One region of the Ochrobactrum quorumnocens genome, then DNA from elsewhere that is predicted to be linked to it. Evidence: predicted binding sites of a transcription regulator. Region 1 holds the regulator's gene; the other holds the start of a gene.
The links. Region 1 encodes LexA, which represses DNA repair genes until DNA is damaged. Its sites were predicted from a motif close to TGTTCNNNNTGTGTTCNG; they were not measured.
Positions count from the first base shown of each region.

Region 2: a site for LexA is predicted at 2,907-2,924, ahead of ruvC (crossover junction endodeoxyribonuclease RuvC). Genes of this name have one in related genera too.

Region 1 is NZ_CP022604.1:1,218,934-1,223,736, reverse strand. Features, by position in the region: partial or broken gene CES85_RS15375 (ComEC/Rec2 family competence protein) at 1-2,405, shown strand, start outside; gene lexA (transcriptional repressor LexA) at 2,659-3,384, opposite strand; gene CES85_RS15365 (molybdopterin molybdotransferase MoeA) at 3,506-4,720, opposite strand; gene moaC (cyclic pyranopterin monophosphate synthase MoaC) at 4,744-4,803, opposite strand, start outside.
Region 2 is NZ_CP022604.1:1,963,458-1,968,260, forward strand. Features, by position in the region: gene CES85_RS19040 (YbgC/FadM family acyl-CoA thioesterase) at 117-581, opposite strand; gene ruvB (Holliday junction branch migration DNA helicase RuvB) at 578-1,621, opposite strand; gene ruvA (Holliday junction branch migration protein RuvA) at 1,662-2,279, opposite strand; gene ruvC (crossover junction endodeoxyribonuclease RuvC) at 2,345-2,863, opposite strand; gene rcdA (protease adaptor protein RcdA) at 3,104-3,610, opposite strand; gene CES85_RS19065 (OpgC family protein) at 4,132-4,803, opposite strand, start outside.

The DNA.
Region 1 (4,803 bases):
CTACCTTATAAACCAACTGAACAAACACCGCCAGTTCAGCCGTCAAGACAACAAACACCGTCTGAACGGCTAACGGCGCTGGCATCCATTGTCCGGCAGAATTTTTCTGCAGCCATGACGCGGGAAATCGGCAGAGGGATGTTTTTCCTACTGTTTCCGGTTTTCATGGGTGTTGGAGCGGTTATCTATTTTTCAGTTTCGTTCGAACCTGCGTGGCTGCCACTTTTTTCGGTTCTCACAGCGTCTGTTCTTATTCGTCTTCTTTCTCGCAAACACTTCCTCGTATCGCAGCTTCTGACGCTCGTGATGGCACTCCAGCTGGGAATAATTGCGGGAAAGATCGAAACAGAGAGACGCGGAACCCAGATGCTCGGTTCCGAAGTGGCGACCCGCGTTACGGGGAGGGTAGTTGCTCTCGAATATCGGGACAATGGCAGCTGGCGCGTCACGCTTGACTTGATTGAAACGCAAACGCCCAAGTTGCGTTATTCGCCGCAACGCATCCGGATTACTGCGCGCGATATTCCAGCTTCAACGACAATCGGAAGCGGCTTGAACGGTTTTGCACGTCTGCGCGTGGCGTCCGGTCCGGTGCGGCCTGGAAATTACGATTTTGGCTTTCACGCTTATTTCGGTGGGATCGGCGCAAACGGCTTTTTTCTGGGGACGCCGAAAATTGTAGATGTACCCGGCCCAAGTAATATGGCCGCAAAAATTTCCGGTTCTATAGCACAGTTACGCGTACATGTTTCAGAGCGGATTGCAGAGGTGTTGTCCGGTGAAGATGGCAGCGTTGCAGCAGCGCTGATCGCCGGCGAGCGGGCGGGGATCAGTGAGGAGACAATGAGCATCTGCGCAAGGCTGGGCTTGCGCACATCCTATCGATTTCTGGCTTGCATATGGTGTTGGCTGCAGGAGTGGTCATGATGTCGTTGCGGTCCCTGTTTGCCCTGTTTCCGGCCTTCAGCGCGCGATACTCCGTCAAGAAATATGCTGCTTTTCTGTCGCTGCTGAGTTGTACGTTCTATCTCGCCATGTCTGGAGCCGATGTGGCGGCACAGCGCAGCTACGTGATGATTGCTGTGATGCTTTGCGCGCTTCTGGCTGACAGAGCGGCTATCAGTATGCGCAATCTGGCGATTTCAGCGATAGCGATGATCGCGATCTCGCCGCACGAAATATTGGGTCCAAGTTTTCAGATGTCATTTTCAGCAACGGCGGGACTGATTGCGGCGTTCGCCTGGTGGAGTGAAAGGAAGGCCCGCAAACAGTCAGGTATGGAAAACCGCACGGCATCGCCGCGCGGGATTCTGTCAAGAATACTAGCGCCGACGATCGCCACAGCTGCGACATCAATTGTAGCGGGTGTGGCCAGCGGGATATTTGCCGCTTACCATTTCAACAATACCGCCCCTTTGGGGCTTGTTGGCAATGTACTAGCCTTGCCGGTTATTTCGATACTGGTGATGCCATTTGCAGTCTTGAGTCTATTGTTGATGCCCCTGCAACTCGATTGGCTGCCATTACAGGTCATGGGGTTTGGCGTTCTACTTGTGCGACATATTGCGGAATTCGTCGCCAGCCTATCGCCCGATGGCAATCCCGGTGTCATGCCAGTCATCACGCTCATTCTCTGGACAGTTGCGCTTTTGATTGCTGTTGTTTTCACAACTCGGCTGCGGTTACTGGCGCTTCCATTCGTTGTGTTGGGACTGATCGCATTCATTCGGACGCCGATGCCTGATGTTCTTGTCAGTGAAGATGCGAAGTTTGTGGCGGTGCGACTGTCGGATGGGAATTTTGCTGTTAATCGCAGCAGGCCACCGCAATTCACAGCACAGAACTGGCAGACAGCCTATCTGGTTGAAACGTTTGTTTCTCCGCACATAATGAAAAAACAGCCCGTTCCCGTTGATGAGAACGCTTTCCTTTGTGAGGACGGCCTCTGTACCATTCCCCTTCGGGACGGTCGAATGCTAGCCTATACCACCCAGGAAGACATGCGCGAGGTCGCCTGTAATGTGGGGGATATTGTTATTCTTGCTATTGCCGGAAAAAAACTAAGCTGTGAGCGGTCCAACGCGCTCGTGATCGGCAGGCAAGAATTAGCCCTCAAAGGAACTCTTGAAATAAGATTTGGACAAAAATTAAACGCAGACAAAGTGGCTCAGGCAAAGTTTTTGGGGCAAGAACCAGTCAGTGAGGGTGAGGCTTATCGTTTCGCGCCTGCTGTACCTCGGAATATCAGCGACTATGCGGACAAACTGAGCTTTTCAGTCGATGCACCTACAAGACCTTGGCATCTCTATCGACTTTATTCACGAGCGGCGCGCGGCTTGCCTGATCGTGAGTATCGGAAGAAAGCTGGAACAGAAAATGCAATCGGCTCTGATCTTCCGCAATAATTCCGGAGCGTTTCTTTGATTTAACAAAAAACGCTCTAAGTTTTTATCCTAGCGCATTTCCTGTTTAAGATGAATCGTTAGAAATTCGCCTAACTGTTTGTTTTTACGCATATCTTTATACCAAAACCGGTTCCAACTTTTGGGAGATATGCTCTAGTGCGCATCTTGTCCGAAAAATGCTTTACACATTTCAGGATGGGTAGATTCAATAGTTGAGAGCGTTCTTCGTGCGCCCAAGAGGGCGCACGGCGCTCTAGTAGCGTCGGATCAGTCCGATCAGCTTGCCCTGCACACGAACACGGTCAGGACCGAATATCCGCGTCTCATAGGCAGGGTTTGCAGCTTCGAGCGCAATGGACGCACCTTTGCGGCGGAAACGTTTCAGCGTCGCTTCTTCGTCATCCACCAGTGCAACGATGATTTCGCCTGGATTGGCTGTATCGCCGCGCTTGATGATGACAGTATCACCATCGAAAATTCCGGCTTCGATCATCGAGTCGCCCTTGACCTCAAGCGCGTAGTGTTCACCTGCGCCAATCATTTCTGGCGGAAGGCTGAGCGAATGGGTCTGATTCTGGATCGCCGAGATTGGTACACCAGCAGCGATACGACCCATCACAGGGATGGAAACCATGGTCGATACGTCGTCATTGGCTGTTGTCGGAGCAGGGCGCGCAGGCACGGGGGCAGGTGGCACCTTGCCCAGACTGCCTTCAATCACACTTGGCGCAAATTTCTTTTGCGAATTCAGTCCGGGAGCAATGGAATCTGGCAGACGGAGCACTTCCAATGCACGTGCACGATTTGGGAGTCTGCGGATAAAGCCACGTTCTTCCAAGGCCGTGATGAGGCGATGAATGCCCGATTTCGAGGCTAGATCGAGAGCCTCTTTCATCTCGTCAAAAGACGGAGGGATGCCCGTCTCTTTAAGACGTTCATGAATGAACAGCAGAAGCTCGTGCTGTTTACGGGTCAACATGCGCTACACCCTCCAGACCAGAATCAAATAAAAACAAAACCAGAACGAACACTATATGTTCCAGTCTTGTTCTGCAATGGTTTTAAAATGATTAACGGACTGGCGGAATTGGATAGGTTCGTTACAGCATCAATATCAAGCACGATTCACCGGTCGCTGCAGCTGGTGCATTTTCATCTCTGATTAGCAGCGCATTGGAGCGGACTAAGGCAGAAAGCATCGACGAATCCTGGAGAGGAAAAGGTGTTGCGATCAATGTTCCATCAGTGTCCTGTTCGACTGTTGCCCGAACAAAATCGCGCCGGTGATCATTAGAATTCATCGCCTGACCAAGCTTTGCGGGACGAATATCTGCGGTCAAATCCGTGCCGGATAGCTTGGCTACCAATGGACGTAGAAATACGAGGCCGCAAACGAGGCTAGAAACAGGGTTTCCCGGCAGGCCGATGACGTGCACTGTTTTGCCTGAAACTGTCTTGCGGCCATACATCAGCGGTTTGCCGGGTCGCATAGCAATTTTCCAGAAATCGAGATCAACACCGCTGTTTTTCAACGCGCCATGCACGTAATCACGATCACCTACTGATGCGCCACCGATAGTGACAAGGATATCGATGCCATCGTCGAGCACTTGGCTTATCGCTGATTCGATTTTGGCGGGGTCGTCAACGATGATGCCCATGTCTTCAGGCTTGCCACCTGCGCGACGCACGATCTCGGCTATTCCCACGCTATTGGAGGCCACAATTTGATCAGGTCCGGGAATTGTTCCGGGTGGGACGAGCTCGTCGCCTGTGGCGAGAATGGCAATTCGCGGCTGCTTGAAAACAGAAATCGTTGCATTGCCGCTCGCTGCAGCAAGAGATAGCGCCGGGGCGTCAAGTTCGCATCCAACTGGAAGAACAGTGTCGCCGGGTGCAAAGTCGAGGCCCGCACGCCGAATGTGGCGGCCTTTATCGAGCCCTTGTTGGATCGTCAGTTTGTCACCAGAACGCTCGGTGTCTTCTTGAATGACGATGCAGTCAGCGCCAACTGGCATAGGTGCACCGGTGAAAATACGCACAGCTTCACCAGCGGCAAGCTTGCCTTCAAATCTTTTTCCAGCGGCCGATTCGCCGATCACTGTAAGTTCAATCGGATATTCAACATTCTGAGGCGCGATGAGCGCATAGCCATCCATGGCGGAACAATCAAATGGCGGCTGGAGTAGTTTCGCAGCGACCTGCTCGGCAACAACACGGCCTCCGGCTGAAGCAAGTGGTATCTGCTCAAAACCATGCGGCTCAGCGGCGCTTAGGATGCGGGCAAGTGCTTCATCGACCGGGAGAAGGGACATAGGGTTTCCTCTCGTCTGAATGTTCAGGCTTTCCAGTCGCCTGACTTGCCGCCGCTTTTTGCCGAAACACGGATGTCGGTGAT
Region 2 (4,803 bases), 740 kb from region 1:
CCGGCCCTTCAACCGATTCCGTCATCATCATTAATGGAATATTATGGTTAAAGATGCGTTAGCATTTGCTGAGAAGGCGAGCTTGCCCGTTAATTATTGCAGGGCAACTCAAAAAATCAGTCGGCCTTCGTGAAAGCTTCGCGCCATTCATCCGGAATACGGCGGGGATGGCCCTGTTTGGTAATCATGACCGCTTCAACCTTGGCCTCCGACAGCAGCCGATCCCCACAAGTGATCTTCTGCGCCATGATTACGCGCGCGCCGCGAATCTCGCTCACCCGTGTTTCGACCAGGATGAGATCATCCATTTTTGCGGGCGATTTATAGTCGATTTCCATACGACGAACGACCCAGACCATTTCTTCGCCAAGCGCGCCTTCAGCAAGCTCGATATGGTTGACATCCTGCAAGCGCAGAAAATCGGTGCGGCCACGCTCGTAAAATTCGAGATAACGACCGTGATAGACGAAGCCGGAAAAATCCGTATCAGCATAATAGATGCGCGCATAAAGATAATGGGCACCGTCCCTCAACTCACCCGAAACAGATTGCGCTGCGGCTTGATCGATTTTATCCGTCATTCGTCTTCCATAAAAAGGCCGAACTGCGACTGCTGGACCACCTCGGCAGGTGCTGCCAGCCCCATATGTTGCCACGCGAGCGCAGTCAGAACACGTCCGCGCGGCGTGCGCTGCAGAAAGCCCTGCTGGATCATATAGGGTTCGATAATGTCTTCGATAGCATCACGCGGCTCAGACAAGCCGGCCGCAATGGTTTCAATCCCGACTGGGCCACCACCAAAATTACGGGCGATCATATCCAGATAACGCCGGTCAAGCTGGTCAAAGCCGCGATTATCCACTTCAAGCCGTGACAGAGCTTCGTCGGCAATCTTGCGATCTATGACATCAGCACCCGCGACCAGCGCAAAATCGCGCACACGTCGCAACAGACGGCCCGCAATACGCGGTGTCCCGCGCGAGCGGCGCGCTACTTCCAGAGCACCATCCGGCGAAATACCCATCTGCATAATGCGAGCACCACGGCGCACAATATATTCGAGCTCTTCAACCGTATAGAAATTGAGCCTTACCGGAATACCGAAACGATCACGCAAAGGCGTGGTCAGAAGACCAAGCCGCGTCGTTGCTGCGACCAGCGTAAACTTCGCCAGATCGATCTTGACCGAACGTGCTGCCGGGCCTTCCCCGATAATGAGGTCGAGCTGGAAATCTTCCATCGCCGGATAGAGGATTTCCTCAACGGCCGGGCTCAGTCGATGAATTTCATCAATAAAGAGTACATCGCGATCTTCAAGATTGGTCAGAAGGGCGGCCAGATCACCGGCCTTCGCAATCACCGGACCAGACGTTGAGCGGAAATTAACGCCAAGTTCCTTGGCCATGATTTGCGCGAGCGTCGTCTTGCCAAGTCCCGGAGGCCCCACAAAGAGCACATGATCGAGTGCTTCACCGCGAACCTTGGCAGCTTCGATGAACACTTTGAGATTGGCGCGCGCCGCCGCCTGCCCAACAAAATCGTTAAGCGTTTGTGGGCGCAAGGTGCTGTCGGCGTCTTCGCCACGCAAGTCAGCATCGATAAGAGGATTACGGTCGCTCATGGCTCCCTCCTCGCATGATCGCTGAAATCAGGCAAGTATCTCACCGCGACAGCTCCTTCAGGCCGAGGCGAATAAGCTTGGCCGAATCGGCATCATCACCGGCTTCCCTCAAAGCCGCAGCTACGGCATTCGCTGCCTGATCGCGCGAATAACCCAAATTGGAAAGTGCTGAAACCGCATCTGTTACGGGAGCAGAGGCTGCACCTGCGCCCAGCTCCTGCTTAAGGCCGATAGTCCCGCTTGCATCACCCGCAAAGGCAGGTGCCTTGTTCTTCAATTCAGTAACAATGCGCTCGGCCACCTTCTTGCCGACGCCCGGCGCACGCGAAACCATCGCGAGATCACGCAGTGCAATGGCATTGGCAAGCTCAGGTGGCGTCAATGTTCCAAGCACGGCAAGCGCCACCTTGGCACCCACGCCCTGCACATTCTGCAACAGACGAAACCATTCGCGTTCAAGCTGTGATCCGAAGCCATAGAGGCGGATCATGTCTTCGCGCACATAGGTCTCGATAAACAGAATAGCCGCCTCGCCTGCCCCACCCAGATTACCGAGCGTGCGGGCGGAACAAAAGGCAACATAGCCGACACCATGCACGTCAATAACAGCATGATCCTCAGCGATTTCATCGATCACGCCCTTAAGCTTGCCGATCATATCAGTGCTACCCCGCTAAAAGCGCATCCCGAAAGTGTAAAATGGTTTTCAGGACCAAATGCGCGTTAACTCAAAAGCGCCTGCATCCTGCGTGCGCTGACAATACTTTGCCGATGATGTGCGTGACAAATTGCGATGGCGAGCGCATCGGCAGCATCGCTGGTATCGAATGTTGCACGCGGCATCAAAACCTTCACCATCATATGAATCTGCTGCTTTTCGCCATGGCCAACGCCAATCACCGCCTTCTTGACAGCATTTGGCGCATATTCCGCAACCGGAAGTCCCGCCTGTGCCGGTGCCAATAGCGCAATGCCGCGCGCTTGCCCGAGCTTCAGCGTGGCCGTCGCATCCTTGTTGACGAATGTATGCTCAACCGCTGCTTCATGGGGCATGAATTCATGCAGGACTTTGGAAAGGCCCTCATGCAGCTGACAAAGCCGCGAAGCCAGATCCATTTCAGCATTCGAGGTTACCGTACCGGAAGCGATGAAATGCAGGGAATTTCCAAGCGATTCGACAACGCCCCAACCGGTGCGGCGGAGCCCTGGATCAATACCAATGATGCGAATCGTTTCTTTCATAAGTGAACCCTATCCTCAGACAGGTTCACTTGACAGTACAAAAGTGAACAAAAGAGAAACATACACATCTGCTGATGCAGGAAAACTGGGTAGATTTTGGCAGTGATTCGCCGAAAATGCCGTTCTTTGAGAACCGGAGCGGAGTGTACTAAAAGGTACATGAGTACCGGCAGCGCAAAAGAGCGTCATTTGCAGGCCATCACAGCCGAAATCTACCCAGTTTTCCTGCATCAGCAGTTTTTAAGAGGCGCCGAAAGCCGTCTTAAGCAACACAATCTGATCCGAAACCGGATTACCGCGTGGAGCACTTTGCAGTGAAACGACTTCACCATAAACATTACGATCCATGCGACGGACGCGTGCCTGAAGGCGGATTGAGCGTTCGATGAGTTCAATGAATGCGAATGGCAGTTCATTCCAGCCGGTCGCCACTTCACCAGCCGAAGGCGTATCAAGACGAACTTTCGCCTTCTCGGCCTCGACCTGCTGGCGAGACATTTCACCATTGCGAGCGGCGCGCTGCAACAGAAGCCAGGACGCCACCTGCATGAGACGGGTGGTCAGGCGCATCGATTCGGCAGCATAAAGCGTTGCGGCAACGCGCGAGAGATTACGCGCTTCTTCGCGGCCCTCACCGTCGAGATAGCTTGCGGCTTCCTCGACCATATCCATGCCTTCACTGTAAATCGGCTTGAAGGAATCCGAGAACACCATGCGTTCAGCAAGGCTGATCATGTTACCCGGCATCTGTCCCTGTTCGCTAATCACTGCTCTGCCACCTTACATGACCGCACAACGGGCGATCATTCTGTTGCTCGCATTCTCGTCAAATGAATGCGAATGAAATTATTGAACCGCTGTTCGACCATGGGGAGAGCTGGGACGGAACAGCTGCGTTAGACAAGTCCACGACAAACTGCACCTTCATGCACGGTCGCGCAAGTTTATGTTTAACGTTCGGTTAATATTTTTAGGCAGATTTAAACAAAGCGTGAAAAGTTTGGACGCCAGACAGTCCCACATGCACTTGATTCTATGAAGCGCATAAAAAAAGAGCCGCAAAGGCGGCTCTCAGGAGTTTAACAGGGAGGCGTCAAACAGAGTGGCTAAACCACTCGGTAAGAATCCAGCCGAACTGGATGTAAACCATTTAACGCCGTTAAGATTAATGAAGGGTTAATTTTACGTTCGAGCTGTGGAAAAATCGTTATTCTCAGAATACACCCAAACGAAAAAGCCGCCCGAAGGCGGCTTTTAAAACTGGCTTGTTAACCGCGCTGTAACGCAGGTTTTGGACTTGAAGTGACAGGAGACTTGGAACCCTCGGACACCAGAGGCTTCGCAGCAGGCTTCTTGCCCCAACCGATGGTTGGCAGCCACTCAAGATAATAAGCAAGTGCAAATTGCATCACCACGCCCGTTGCGATCAAGAGTGTATCATATGGCAGGCCACCTGGATTAATCAGCTTCATGACCTGTGCCACCATCGCCAATAGCGTACCCGCGATAAAGACGGGCAGCGAATGCTTGCCGAGAATAGCGAGCGGATTATCCGGTGCCGTGCGCGCGATGCTGTTCAGTGTCGGCACGACAGCAATCAGATAGGCCATCGCCAGTACATGCAGAAGACGCGGAGCAGAAAGAAAGGTCTTGTCGAAACCGGTCAGAACTGCCGGCATGCCCATTGATGCGTCAATGCCCCAAAGCGGAATACGAACCCAGGCCAGTGAGAGAACCAGATAACCAACTGCTACTGCAATCAGCGCAGGATGTGTTGGCAACTTACCACCGCGGCGCACATGGATGACGCCAGCAATACCAATTGCAAACAAGAACTGCCACGATAGCGGGTTAAGGAACCAGACGCCTCCGGTCGGATAGTTGATAGGCGCTACACCATAAAGGCCCGACAACAGCCAGACTGTGCCCGACACAGCAAC